Regions from separate parts of the Cellulomonas sp. NPDC055163 genome, predicted to be linked through region 1. Evidence: riboswitches for the same ligand, from Rfam matches in the RefSeq annotation. Region 1 holds a riboswitch; the other holds the start of a gene.
The links. Region 1 has a riboswitch for thiamine pyrophosphate ahead of thiM (hydroxyethylthiazole kinase). Riboswitches for the same ligand answer to the same signal wherever they lie in the genome.

Region 1 (7,113 bases):
GGTTCGTCGCGCAGGTCGTGCGGGGCGTCGCCGCGTCGGGCCCGTCGCCCGCGTGGATGCAGCGCCGGCTGACCCAGGCCGGGATGCGCCCGATCTCGCTCGCGGTCGACGTCACGAACTACGTGATGCTGGACCTCGGCCAGCCGCTGCACGCGTACGACCTCGCGCAGCTCGCTGCCCCCGTCGTCGTCCGGCGCGCCCGCGCGGGCGAGCGTCTGCGCACGCTCGACGGGCAGGACCGCGCCCTGTCCGGCGAGGACCTCCTCGTCACGGACAGCCCTGCGGGTGCGCGGGCGAGCCGCATCCTCGGCCTGGCCGGGGTCATGGGCGGCGCGAAGTCCGAGGTCGGTTCGGCGACGACCGACCTGCTGGTCGAGGCCGCGCACTTCGACCCGATCACCGTCGCCCGCACGGCACGGCGCCACAAGCTGCCGAGCGAGGCGGCCAAGCGTTTCGAGCGGGGCGTCGACCCGCGGCTCGCGCGTGTGGCGGTCTCCCGGGTCGTCGAGCTGCTCGTCGAGCACGGTGGCGGGGCGCCCGACGCCGAGCTCACCGACGTGGACCGGACGGGCGAGCCGCCCGTCGTCGAGCTCGCGCTCGACCTGCCCGCACGGCTCGTCGGCGTCGGGTACACGCCCGAGCAGGTCCGCGAGTCGCTCACCGAGATAGGCTGCGAGGTCACCGACGCGCCGGCGGCGGGCCGCGTGCTCGTGCGGGTGCCGAGCTGGCGCCCCGACCTCGCCGTGCCGGTCGACCTGGTCGAGGAGGTGGCGCGGCTGCGCGGGTACTCCGAGATCCCGTCCGTGCTCCCCGTCGCGCCCGTCGGCCGGGGGCTCACCGACGGCCAGCGTGCCCGCCGGGCCGTCGCGGCCGCGCTCGTCGGCTCCGGCTGGGTCGAGACGCTGAGCTACCCGTTCGTCGCCCCCGAGCTGCACGACCTGCTCGGCCTCCCGGCGGACGACGACCGGCGCCGCGCGATCCGGCTCGTCAACCCGCTCGACGACTCGCAGCCCGAGATGCGCACGAGCCTCCTCGCGACGCTGCTCGACACGGCGCGCCGCAACGTGAGCCGCGGGACCACGGACCTCGCGGTCTTCGAGACCGGGCTCGTGACCCGTCCGGCCGCCGGTGCGCAGCCGGCGCCGCGCCTGCCGGGTGGGGTGCGGCCCTCCGAGGCGGACCTCGCGGCGCTCCGGGCCGCCGTCCCGGCGCAGCCGCGGCGTCTGGCCGGGGTCCTGACCGGGCAGCGCGACGCTGCCGGGTGGTGGGGTCCGGGCCGGCGTGCCGACCACTCCGACGCGGTCGCGGGCGCCGTGCTGGTCGCGCGCACCCTCGGGGTCGAGCTCGTCGTGCGCCAGGACGCGGACCACGCGCCGTGGCACCCGGGCCGGTGCGCACGGCTCGAGACGGCGGACGGCACGCTCGCCGGTCACGCGGGCGAGCTGCACCCGAAGGTCGTCGCGGCGCTCGGTCTCCCGGCGCGGGCGGCGGCGTTCGAGGTCGACCTCGACGTGCTGCTGGCGGCCGCGCCGACCGAGCCCGTGCAGGTCGTCGAGGTGTCGACGTTCCCGGTCGCGAAGGAGGACGTCGCGCTCGTGGTCGACGTCGACGTCCCGGCGGGCGACGTGCTCGCCGCGGTCCGCGCCGGTGCGGGCTCGAGCCCCGCGGGCGACGTGCTCGAGGAGCTCCGGCTGTTCGACGTCTACACCGGGCCGCAGGTCGGCGACGGCAAGAAGTCGCTGGCGTTCTCGCTGCGCCTGCGCGCGGCCGACCGCACCCTGACCGCGGACGAGACGGCCGCGGTGCGCGAGGCCGTCGTCGCCGAGGCGGACCGGCGGTTCGGGGCGCAGCTGCGCGCCTGACCCGTCGAGGGTCGACCAGGGCGCCCGTTCCCTCCGGGGGGCGGGCGCCCTCGTCGTCCCCCGGCGTGGCGCGTGGGCCGACACGCCGCGCCGGCGTCGCCGCGCCGACACGCCGCGGCGACGCGCCCGTGACGGCGCGCGGAACGCTTCCGGCGCGGGGCGTGTCCGAATAGGGTGATCCGCGAATGACACGGGGTGCTCGCGTACCGGTCCGACCGGTGCGGGCGAGCTGAGATCACACCCGTCGAACCTGATCTAGTTCGTACTAGCGAAGGGATGTCATGAGATGACTCATGCGCCTGAGAACGACACGGCCGGCTCCGCCCCGGAGCGTGCCGCGCTCCTCGACGCGGTGCACGAGGCCGCCAAGCAGGTCCGGCACCGCACGCCGCTCGTCCAGTGCCTCACGAACGAGGTGACGATCAACCTGGTCGCGAACGTGCTGCTCGCCGCGGGCGCGTCCCCGGCGATGGTCGCGACGCCGGGCGAGGCGGAGGAGCTCGCGCACGTCGCGGACGCGGTGCTCGTGAACCTCGGGACGATGGCAGCGGACCACCGGGTGTCGATCCGCTCGACGGTCGCCGCGGCGGAGGGGGCCCGCACGCCGTGGGTCCTCGACCCGGTCGCGGTGGGGGTGCTCTCGCTGCGCACGCGGCTCGCCGCCGAGATCCTCGTGCACACCCCGGCGGTGGTCCGGGGGAACGCGAGCGAGATCCGGGCGCTCGCCGGGGTGGCGTCCGCGGGCCGCGGGGTCGACGCGCGGGACGACGTCGACGACGCGCTCGCCGCCGCCGTGGCGGTCACCGGGCGCACGGGGTCGGTCGTGGCGGTCTCGGGGGCGACGGACCTCGTGACCGACGGCGTGACGGTCGTGCGGCTCACGGGCGGTCACCCGCTCCTGACCATGATGACCGGGGGCGGGTGCGCGCTCGGCGGGCTCGTCGCCGCGACGAGCGCCGTCGCGAGCCCGCTCGTCGCGGCGGTGACGGCGAGTGCCTGGTTCAACGAGGCGGCGGCCGACGCCGCCCTGGTGGCGCGCGGGCCCGGGTCGTTCGCGGTGGCCTTCGTCGACGCCGTGCACGCCCTGACCGCGGACACGCTCGTCGAGCGTGCGTCGGCGGGCCTGCGCGTCGGCGCGCTGACGGCTGCGGGGGCCCGCGCATGAGCGCCGCGCTGCCCCCCGGGCCGTACCTCGTGCTCGACGCCGCCGTCTGCGAGCGGGCCGGCCACGACCCGCTCGACGTCGTGGACGCGGCGGCGCACGCCGGGCTCGGCGTCGTCCAGCTCCGCGCGAAGGACCGGGACGTGCGCGCGCTGCTCGACCTGGCGGTCGCCGCGGCGGCCCGGCTCGCACGGTTCGTCGGTCCGCCTGCGCTCGTGGTCGACGACCGGGTCGACGTCGTGCTCGCGGCCCGCCGCCGGGGAGCGCGGGTCGACGGCGTGCACCTCGGGCAGTCCGACCTCCCGGCCGTGGACGCACGGCGGCTGCTGGGTGCGGGGACGCTGATCGGCGTCTCGGCCGCGCGGGACGAGGACGTCGACGCGGCGCTCCGGACGGGCGTCGTCGACTACCTCGGCGCCGGGCCGGTCCGGGCGACGCCGACCAAGCCGGACGCCGCGGACCCCATCGGGCTCGACGGGCTCGCCGCGGTCGCGCGCCGCTCGACGCTGCCGGTCGTCGCGATCGGGGGGCTGACCGTCGAGGACGCCGAGCCGGTCCGCCTCGCGGGCGCCGTGGGCCTCGCGGTGGTGTCCGCGGTGTGCGCGCACCCCGCGCCGTACGCCGCGGCGACGGATCTCGTCGCCGCCTGGGCCCGGGCCCGCTCGCACGCCGCGAGCGCCTCGTGACCGCGTCGCCCGGCGGAGCGCACCGGCCGGCGGACGAGCCGGGCGGGCCCGACGCCGCGCCGCGCCGAGTCCTCTTCGGTGCGCCGGGTGGCCCGAGCCGTCCGCGCGTCCTGTCGGTCGCGGGCACCGACCCGACCGGTGGTGCGGGGATCCAGGCGGACCTCAAGTCGATCGCCGCGCACGGCGGGTACGGCATGGCGGTCGTCACCGCACTCGTCGCGCAGAACACCCGGGGCGTGCGCGCGAGCCACGTCCCGGACCCCGCGTTCCTGCGCGCGCAGCTCGACGCGGTGAGCGACGACGTCACCGTCGACGCGCTGAAGATCGGCATGGTCGCAACCGAGGCCGTCGCGCGCGAGCTCGGCGCGTGGCTCGGGGTGCACCGGCCGCGGTACGTGGTGCTGGACCCGGTCATGGTCGCGACGAGCGGCGACCGCCTGCTGGACGGCGGGGCCGAGGACGCCGTCCGGTCGCTGCTCGGGCACGCCGACCTCGTGACGCCCAACCTGCCCGAGCTCGCGGTCCTGCTCGGCGAGCCGGTCGCCGCGACGTGGCCCGAGGCGCTCGACCAGGGCGCCCGGCTCGCGCGCCGGCACGGTGTGGCGGTGCTGGTCAAGGGCGGTCACCTCGCGGGCGAGCCGGGCCGGAGCCCGGACGCCGTCGTGACCCCCGAGGGGATCGTCGAGATCGACGCGCCCCGGGTGGCGACGCTGCACACGCACGGGACCGGCTGCTCGCTGTCCGCCGCGGTCGCGACGCTGCGCCCGCAGCGCGACGACTGGGTCGCGGCGGTGCGCGACGCGAAGAAGTGGCTCACGGGCGCCCTCCGGGCCGGGGGCGCGCTGCAGGTCGGGACGGGCAACGGTCCGGTGGACCACGCGCACCGGCAGGGCAGCGCGCGGCGCTTCACCGACGAGGCGTGGGAGCGGGTCGCGGACCTGCGGGAGGCGTGCGACGAGCTCGCGTTCGTCCGCGGGCTCGCCGCCGGGACGCTCGCGGCGGACCGGTTCGCGTTCTACCTCGCGCAGGACGCGCTGTACCTGCGCGAGTACTCCCGCGTCCTGGCGCGGGCGAGCGAGCTGGCCCCGGACCGCGCGGCGCAGGAGTTCTTCGCGCGCGGCGCGCACCACTGCCTCGCGGTCGAGTCGGACCTGCACCGGCGGTGGCTCAGGCGGTACGGCGTCGCAGAGGGCGGTGCGGCGACGTCACCCGTGACCGCCGCGTACACGGACCACCTGCGGGCGGTCGCGGCGAGCGGGTCCTACGCCGAGCTCGTCGCCGCGGTGCTCCCGTGCTACTGGCTGTACGCCGACATCGGCGCCCGCCTGCTGGCCCGGGCCGACCTCGACGGGCACCCGTACGCCGACTGGATCGCGACGTACGGCGACCCGGAGTTCGCGCGGGCGTCGGACCGGGCCCGCGAGCTGACCGACGACGCCGCCCGCTCCGCCGGTCCCGCCGAGCGTGCGCGCATGCTCGAGGCGTTCGTGCGCTCGTGCCGTCACGAGTGGCTGTTCTTCGCGCAGGGCACGGCCATGCCGTCGTGGCCTGCGCCGTCACGAGCGGCGGCGGAGCCCGAGCCGGCCGGAGTGCGCTGACGCCGGGCTCCGCACCGCGAGGTGCAGGGCGGACCCCCGACAGCGCTCAGGCCACGCCGACCCCGCGCGCGAGCAGCGCCACGCGGACCGCGCCGCCGGAGGTCACCTGCTCGCCGACCTGGGCGAACCCGAGCCGCCGGTGGAACGCGAGCGACCCGGGGTTGGGCGGGTCGAGGTTGACCTCGCACGTGACCTCGGCGAGCGCGGCCCGGGCGGCTGCGGCGTCGACCGCGTCGTACAGCACGCGGCCGATCCCACGGCCGTGGCCGTGCGGCGCGACGACGATCCGGTCGACGTACAGCGAGCCGGGCCGGTGCGCCTGGAACCACCGGTAGTTCTCGCTCGCGTACGCGGCCCCCGGGGCGAGGGCGAGCAGGAACGCGAGCGGTGCGCCGGTCACCGGGTCGTCGACGACGAGCGCGACGTCGCACGCGGGCAGGTGGGCGGCCAGGCCCGCGGTCCCCAGCGCGTTGACGGCCGGGACGGCGGCGTCGTTGAGCACCGCGAGCGCGGGGACGTCGTCGGGCCGCGCCATGCGCGGGACGGGGGAGCCGGCCGCGGGCGGAGGGACGCTCACGGGACGAGGACGACCTTCCCCGTGGTCGCGCGCCCCTCGAGCGCACGGTGCGCGTCGGCGGCGTCGCGCAGCGGGAACGTGGCCCCGACCCGGACGTCGAGCGTGCCGGCGGAGACGGCGTCGAGCAGCTCGCCCGCCCGCCACAGCAGCTCCTCGCGCGTCGCGGTGTAGTGCGCGAGCGTCGGGCGGGTCAGGAACAGGGACCCGGCGGCGTTGAGCCGCTGGGGGTCGAGCGGGGGGACAGGACCGGACGCGGCGCCGAACAGCGCGAGACCACCGCGCGGGCGCAGCGACGCGAGCGAGGCGTCGAACGTCGCGCGCCCGACGCCGTCGAACACGGTGTGGACGCCGGCGCCGCCGGTGAGCTCACGCACGCGCGCGGGCAGCTCCGTCGCGAGGTCGTCGAGCAGGTCGTAGCGGATCACCTCGGCGGCCCCGGCACCGCGCGCCAGGCCCTCCTTCTCGGCCGCGCCGACGGTGGCCAGCACGCGGGCCCCCCGCGCGACGGCGAGCTGGGTCAGGAGCAGTCCCACGCCCCCGGCGGCGGCGTGCACGAGCACGTCCTGGCCGGCGACCACGGGGAACGTCGACGCGACGAGGTAGTGCGCGGTCATCCCCTGGAGCAGCAGCGCCGCGGCCGTGGTGAGGTCGACGCCGTCGGGCACGGGCACGGCGTGCTGCACGTCGAGCAGCACCTGCTCGGCGTAGGAGCCGGGCGCACCGGACGCCCACGCGACGTGGTCGCCCACGCCGAGGCCGCTCACCCCGTCGCCGAGCGCCTCGACGGTGCCCGCCCCCTCGCCGCCCACGACGTGCGGGAACGCGACGGGGTACAGCCCCGACCGCCGGTAGGTGTCGATGAAGTTCACGCCCGCGGCGGCGAGGCGCACACGCACCTGGCCGGGCCCGGGCTCGGGCGTGGGGAGCTCGACGAGCTCGAGGACCTCGGGGCCGCCGGCGCTGCCGGCCTGGATCGTCTGCACGCCGGGCGCAACGCCGGACGTCGGCCGGATCATCCGCGGCGGACACGTCGTCTCACGATGTGTGCACCTCGTCGTCCCGCCTTGACGTGCGCCGCGCCGCGCTCGCAGGCTCAGGCCCGCGGGGTCCGACGGGGGCTCCACGGCGGACGGAGCTGGCATGACGGTGGAGATCGACACGACGTCGGAGAAGCTCGCGCAGTACGCGCACCCGGAGCGTCTCGTGACGACCCAGTGGCTCGCCGACC
Region 2 (7,113 bases), on a different contig from region 1:
GAGTTGCACGTGACGAGCGCCCCGATCTCGACGCGGCTCGTCTGCTCCGCCCAGGCGCCCAGCATGGTCCAGCACTCGAAGTGCTTGCCGTCGGGTTCGCCGTAGAGCGGGAAGAAGTGGTCCCAGTTGAAGATGATGTCGACGCCGGCGTCCTCCGCGGCGCTCACGGCGTCGCGGATCTGGGCGTAGTCGGCGTGCTGCGGCTGGAGCTGGACCCCGATGCGGATGTCATGCGTCATGCGAGCGACCCTAGGGCCCGCGCAAGCCCGCCACATCTCGCACGGCAGGCACCGGGACTGCGGCCCGTCGACCCGGGCCGGGCGCCCCGACGGCGGCGGCCGCTACTGGTACGTGACGAGGTCCGGCACCGGCTGGACCTGCATGGTCTGCACCGGGTCGAGCATGGGCACGTCCTCGTCGTAGAAGTTCTTCCACCCCCACCGCAGCTGCGGCTGGGCGCCCTCGCGCAAGCGCGCCCAGGTGCCGGCCTTCGCGGGCTGACCGCCCTGACCATCGACGTGCACGAGCAGCGCGAGCTCGTCGTGGCCGAGGTCGAGGCGCTCGCGCTCCGCGACCATGCGCGGCTGGAACTGGTGCAGGACGAGCATCTTCTGCGGCAGGGCCCGCTCGCGCGTGAACGCCGCGAGCCACGCGATCACGGCGTTGACCTCGTCGACGCCGACCGAGCCGATCTGGCGGAGGTGCACCTGGTCGGGCGCGAGGCGCCACTCGGGGTCGAGCGCGAGCCCGACGTGCGGGAGCGCGAGGAGCTCGGCGTACGCCTGGGCCTGCGTGACGAAGTCGGTGCGACCGGGCTGCAGGTCGAGGACCACGAGCATCCCCGCGGCTCCGGCGGCGTCGACGAGGGGGCGCAGGTCCTCGACCGCGCGGCGGCGCGAGTAGCTGCCGTCGGCCTCGGCTCCGCTGGACGCGATCGTCGCGATGATCTCGAGGGTCGGGACGACGGTGTCCGCGGTCAGCGTCCGGTAGGGCGCGGCGTGGGCCTCGGCGCGGGCGAGCGTCGCGGGGACGTCCTGCTCGCCGAGAACGCCGAGCGCACCGCTGCCGGGCGTGCCGTACAGCGCGACGTACCGCTTGCCGGGCTCGCCGGGGAGCGCCGGGAACACGAGCTGGCCGCCGCCCGGCAGCTGGACGCCCGTCGCGGCGGACGCGACGCGGGGCGCGAGCAGCTCGGGGGTCCCGAACGCCGATCCCAGCGCGAGCACGGCCTGGGGGGCCGCGGCGGCGAGCGCCTCGACGGTTGCGGCAGTCGAGCGCGGGTCACCGCCGGGCACCACGGTGACCGGGACGCCCGCGGCGCGCGCGGTCGCGAGCGCGGCGAGGTGCGTGAGCGAGCCGTCGGTCAGCACGAGCGCGCCGGCGGGCGCGGCGGGGCGCTCGACGGGCGGGAGCTCCACCGGCGGTGTCGTCGACGTGCGGGCGGCGGGCGACGCGGTGCTGCTCGACCCGGGCCGCTCGGTCGCCGCGCGGTCCGGGGCCGCCGCGTCCTCGGTCGGGGCCGTCGGCGCGGGCTCCGCGGGCGCAGCCGGGTCCGCGGGCGCAGCCGGGGGCGCGTCGGGCACGAGCACCGCGGTCCCCTCCACGGCGAGCCCCAGCACCGCCGCGGCCTCCTGGCCCGGCAGCACGGGCTGGACCGCGCCGAAGTCCGCAGCGGCGGCGTCCGCGAGCGCGTCCGGCAGCGCGTCGACCCCGTCCCCTCCGGTGGCCGGCGTGACCGTGTCTACCCCGCTGCTCTCCGGGAGCGTCGACGAGCCGAGGGCCAGCGCCACACGCGTGCCCAGCCGGTCGAGCTCCGCCGTCAGGTCGGCGTCCGGCGCACCCGCGCCCGTGAGGAGCACCGGGGCGCCGAGGCGGACCGCGACCGACCCCGCGAGCAGGACCGCGCGCGCGTCGTCCGCGGGCGCCAGGACGACGGTGGGAGCCGCCGCGAACAGCGCACGGCTCGTCGCGAGCGCGACCGCCTCGGGAGCGCCGTCGGGCACGAGCGTCACGGGGGCGCCGGGGGCCTGCGCCTGCGCGGTGAGACGCGCGGCCGACGGGCTCGCGCTCGCCCCGTCGCTCCGGCTGGGCCGCGGCGAGGGGTCCGCGGTGCAGGCGCCGAGCGCGACGACCGCTCCCGCGGCCATGACCGCCAGCGCTGCCCGCCCGGGTCGACGGCGGGGCGGCGCGGACAGGTCGGCAGGTCCTCGGAACGGCACAGCACTCCCGGGTGACGACGTGGTGGACCTCGCCACTCTAGGTCGCCGGGCACACCGGGGCAGGCCGGGCGGTCGGCGTCGGCGGTCCGCCGACCCCCGCCCCGACCGGAGCAGCGGCCGGGCGCCGCCCCCCACGCCGGGAGAGGATGCGGCCATGGTCGACGAGCACAGCACCCACGAGCACAGCACCGCCGGGTCGTACGTCACGCAGGGCAGCGAGTTCACGCGCGACATGCGCTACATCGCCACCCGGATCACCGCGGACGGGCGCGACGGCTACCCGGTCGAGGCCGGCCGGTACCGCCTCGTCGTCGCGCGCGCGTGCCCGTGGGCGAACCGCTCGATCATCGTGCGTCGGCTCCTCGGGCTCGAGGACGCGATCTCGATGGGCGTCTGCGGCCCGACGCACGACGCACGGTCGTGGACGTTCGACCTCGACCCCGGCGGCGTCGACCCGGTGCTCGGCATCGAACGGATCCAGGACGCCTACCTGGCCCGCTACCCCGACTACGACCGCGGCATCACGGTGCCCGCGATCGTCGACGTCCCGACCGGGCAGGTCGTCACGAACGACTTCGCGCAGATGACGCTCGACCTGTCGACCGAGTGGACGGCGTTCCACCGCGACGGCGCGCCCGACCTGTACCCGCACGCGCACCGCGACGAGATCGACGACGTCGTGCTCGGCATCTTCACGGACGTCAACAACGGCGTGTACCGGTGCGGGTTCGCGGGATCCCAGGAGGCCTACGAGCGTGCGTACGACCGCCTGTTCGCACGCCTCGACGTGCTCTCGGAGCGGCTCGCCACGCAGCGCTACCTCGTCGGCGACACGATCACCGAGGCCGACGTGCGCCTGTTCACGACGCTCGCGCGGTTCGACGCCGTCTACCACGGGCACTTCAAGTGCAACCGCTCCAAGCTCACCGAGATGCCGGTCCTGTGGGCGTACGCGCGCGACCTGTTCGGGACGCCGGGGTTCGGCGACACGACCGACTTCCAGCAGATCAAGGAGCATTACCACCGGGTCCACGAGGACGTGAACCCCTCGCGCATCGTCCCGAAGGGCCCGGACCTGCGCGGGTGGCTCGCGCCGCACCACCGCGAGCAGCTCGGCGGGCGCCCGTTCGGCGACGGCACGCCGCCCGGGCCCGTGCGGCCCGGCGAGGAGGTCCCGGCCGCGCACACGGCCGCGGCGATGGCGGGCTGACGCGCACCGACCGTTCTGCTACGTTCGCCCGGAACAAGCCCCCGGGGAGCGCAGGAGCGCTGAGAGTGCGGCCGGACACGCAGGTGTCCCACCCGCAGACCCGTGGAACCTGATCTGGTTCACACCAGCGTAGGGAGCAGGGCAGGTGTCGCCGGGTCCTCCCGTCGCCGCGTCCCGCCGGGCGGCCCCTCGGGCGACCCGTCGGGAGGTGCGCGCGGGCGGAGCCGTCGGTGCGCTCGCCGGGGGTCCGCACCGACGGTGAAGGACCGCCATGAACCCGACGCTCTCCCCTCCCCCGACCGCCCCCGGCGCACCGGCCGTGGCGCCCGTGCCGCACCCGCCCGCGAGCCCCGCGCAGCTCGGTGTCGGCGCGCGCTTCTCGCTGCACCCGATGACGTCGGACTTCGTGGACGTGATCCTCGGCGCGCTCGCCGCCGGCGACGCGAGCCGGCTCGAGGTCACCACCGACGACGTCTCGACGTTCGTGCGCGGCGAGGAGGCGGACGTCCTGACCTACCTGCGCGACGTGATCGCGGCCGCCGCCTCCAGGGGCGTGCACGTCGTCGCGCAGGTCCTGCTCTCGCGCGGATGCCCCGGCGAGGTCGCGTGCGAGCTGCCCGATGACGTCGTGCTCCACCCCGTCGAGCTGCCGGGGCTGGCCCCGACCGGGCTGCGCGCGAGCGCGCACTGGGCGCTCTACCCGCTCGACGACGGCGGTCCCGACCCGCACGGTCGGGAGCGGACGGCGGACCACATGGCCGGGATCTACGCGGCGATCGACCGCGCCCGGGAGCGCGGCACCCTCACCCGGGGCGAGCACTTCGTGACCCGGCTCGACGGCGACCTCGCCGACGTGCTCGCGACGGTGGCCGACGGGTGGCTGCTCGTCGGGCGCGAGGTCCGGCACGTCACGACGCACGCGACGATCTCGCTGCACTCGCCGAGCACGCCGAGCTCGCCGGGCGCGGGCGCGGGCACGACCGGCGCGGCCGACGGGGACGCCCGATGAGCGCCCCGGCCGCCGGTCCCCGGCCCGCGGCGACGGTCCGTCGGCGCGGCCTGACCCTCCACGAGCTCGTGCTCGTCGCGGCGCTCGGCGTCGTGTTCGGCTTCCTGTACTGGGCGCTCGTGCAGGCGTGGGCGTGGCTCCAGCTCGCGATGGGACCGCTCGGCGACCTCGCGCAGCACGTCCTGATCGGCGGCTGGATGGTCGTCGCCCCCCTCGCGCTCTACGTCGTGCGCAAGCCCGGCGTCGGCGTCGTCGCCGAGCTGCTCGCCGCGACGATCGAGGTCGTGTTCCTCGGCTCGCCGATCGGGCCGATGCTGCTGCTCGTCGGGTTCGTGCAGGGCGCGGGTGCCGAGCTCGCGTTCGCGGCGACCCGGTACCGCCGGTACGGGTGGGGTGTCTTCGTCGCGTCGGGCGTGACGGCGGCGCTCGCGAGCCTCGCGCTCGGGACCGTGCGGTTCGGGTGGCTCACGCAGGACTGGTTCGCCTACCGCGTGGGGCTCGAGGTCGTCAGCGGGATCGTGCTCAGCGGGGTCCTGGCGAAGGTCCTCGGGGACGCCCTGCTGCGCACGGGCGTGCTCGACAACCACGCCATCGGCCGCGCGGCCCGTGCTGCCCGCAGCCGGGACGGCGCCGACCCGGCCGCTGCGCCGGCACCCGCCCCGCAGCGGGTCGGCGCGTGATCGAGGTCCGCGGGCTCTCGGTGCGCTTCCCGCGCGCCGAGGGCCCGGTGCTGCGGGGCGTCGACCTCGACGTCGCCGAGGGCGAGCGCGTGCTGCTGCTCGGGCCGTCGGGGTCGGGCAAGAGCACGCTGCTGCGGGTGCTCGCGGGCATCGTGCCGCAGACCGTGGACGCCGACGTGTGGGGCGCGGTGCGCGTCGCGGGGGAACCGGTGGTCGTCGACCCGGTGCCCCCGGGCGGCGCCGAGCCCGGTACGGCTGCCACGGTGACCGACGTCCCCACGCTCGCCCGGCGGGTCGCGACGCTCACCCAGAACCCGGCCGACCAGCTGTGCCTGCCGACGGTCCGTGACGAGGTCGCGTTCGCGCTCGAGAACCGCGCCGTCCCGCCCGAGCTCATCGGCCCGCGCGTGCACGCCGCGCTCGCGGCCGTCGGCGCCGGGCACCTCGCCGGACGGCGCACGGGCGAGCTCTCGGGCGGTGAGGGCCAGCGGGTCGCGCTCGCGGCGGCGCTCGTCGCGGACCCGGACGTGCTGCTGCTCGACGAGCCGACGGCCCTGCTCGACCCCGTCGGCGCGCGCGACGTCGCGGACGCGGTGCGCGCGTCGGGCGCCCGCACCTCGGTGCTCATCGAGCACCGCCTCGACGAGCTCGGGGAGCTCCCCGGCCGGCTCGTGGTGCTCGACGCGCACGGCGGGGTGCGGGCCGACGGGGCGACCGCCGAGGTCGTGCTCGACGAGGCACCGACGCTCGCCGCGGAGGGCGTCTGGCTGCCGCTCGCGGCCGAGCTGCGTGCCGCGGGCGTCGCCTCGCTCGACGCGCTCGCCCCCGGCACCGGGTCCGGCGCGCCCGGTGCCGCGGCCCCCCGGGTCACCGCCGCACCCGTGCTGCGCGCCCACGCGCTCGACGTGCGCCGGGGCTCCCGCCGGGTGCTCGACGGCGTGTCGCTCGACGTGCACAGCGGGCGGGTGACCGCGGTCCTCGGGGTCAACGGCTCCGGCAAGAGCACGCTCCTGCTCGCGCTCGCGGGGCTGCTGCCCGGCGGGCCGGACTCCGGCACGGTGACCGGTGCGCGCGTCGGGATGGTGTTCCAGCAGCCCGAGCACCAGCTGCTGACCCGGACGGTGCGCGACGAGCTCGCCTACGGCCCCCGCCGGGCGCGCCTGCCCGACGTGGAGGAGCGGGTCGAGCGCGCGCTGCGCGACCACGTGCTCGACGGTCTCGCCGACCACGACCCCTTCCGGCTCTCGGGCGGTCAGCAGCGGCGGCTCTCGCTCGCCGCGATGGCGGTGTGCGACCACGAGGTGCTCGTCGCGGACGAGCCGACGTTCGGCCAGGACCGTCGCACGACGCGGGCGACGGCCCGGGCGCTGACCGCGCTCGCCCGCGAGGGCAGGGGCGTCGTGCTCGTGACGCACGACCTGCGGCTCGCGGGCCTGGTCGCCGACGACGTGCTCGTGCTGCACGCCGGCCGGGTCGTCGCGCACGGCCCGACCGCGGCCGTCCTCGCGGACGTCGACGTGCTGGCGCGCGCCGGCCTGCGCCTGCCCCCGCTGCTCGCGGCGTGGCGCACGACCGGCCTGCCGCTGCGGCCCCTGCTCACGGCGCTCGACGACCGGACGGCGGGCGCGACCGCGGCGCCCGCAGCGGGCTCCCCCGCCGCACGTGCGGCCGGCTCCCCCGCGCAGCCGGAGCGGGTCGCGTGAGCGGGCCGGGGTTCGGCCGGCCGCTCGCGCACGACTCCGCGCTGCACCGGCGCAACCCGACGGTCAAGCTCGCGGTCCTGCTCGCGATCTCGACGGTCCTGCTCGCGGTCGTCGACCCCTGGACCCCGCTGGTGCTGTGGCTGCTCGCCCTCGTGGCGGTCGGGTGGGCCGGGCGCATCCCGTGGCGGCTGCTCCTGCGCGCGCAGCTGCTGTTCGGGCCGTTCGCGCTGAGCATCCTCGCGGTGAACTGCGTGACGCGCGAGGGGCCGGTCCTCGGTGCGGTCGGGCCGTT

Region 2: linked by a shared signal. The riboswitch ahead of ACWFNE_RS07050 (YkoF family thiamine/hydroxymethylpyrimidine-binding protein) and the one ahead of thiM (hydroxyethylthiazole kinase) in region 1 are both predicted to bind thiamine pyrophosphate.

The regions. Positions count from the first base shown of each region.
Region 1 is NZ_JBSGSU010000014.1:46,795-53,907, forward strand. It holds gene pheT (phenylalanine--tRNA ligase subunit beta) at 1-1,862, shown strand, start outside; TPP riboswitch at 2,044-2,156, shown strand; gene thiM (hydroxyethylthiazole kinase) at 2,149-3,027, shown strand; gene thiE (thiamine phosphate synthase) at 3,024-3,710, shown strand; gene thiD (bifunctional hydroxymethylpyrimidine kinase/phosphomethylpyrimidine kinase) at 3,707-5,308, shown strand; gene ACWFNE_RS20065 (GNAT family N-acetyltransferase) at 5,355-5,885, opposite strand; gene ACWFNE_RS20070 (quinone oxidoreductase family protein) at 5,882-6,901, opposite strand; gene ACWFNE_RS20075 (sulfurtransferase) at 7,026-7,113, shown strand, end outside.
Region 2 is NZ_JBSGSU010000003.1:165,312-172,424, reverse strand. It holds gene ACWFNE_RS07065 (LLM class F420-dependent oxidoreductase) at 1-239, opposite strand, end outside; gene ACWFNE_RS07060 (hypothetical protein) at 342-2,147, opposite strand; gene ACWFNE_RS07055 (glutathione S-transferase family protein) at 2,374-3,429, shown strand; TPP riboswitch at 3,462-3,584, shown strand; gene ACWFNE_RS07050 (YkoF family thiamine/hydroxymethylpyrimidine-binding protein) at 3,701-4,438, shown strand; gene ACWFNE_RS07045 (ECF transporter S component) at 4,435-5,118, shown strand; gene ACWFNE_RS07040 (ABC transporter ATP-binding protein) at 5,115-6,821, shown strand; gene ACWFNE_RS07035 (energy-coupling factor transporter transmembrane component T family protein) at 6,818-7,113, shown strand, end outside.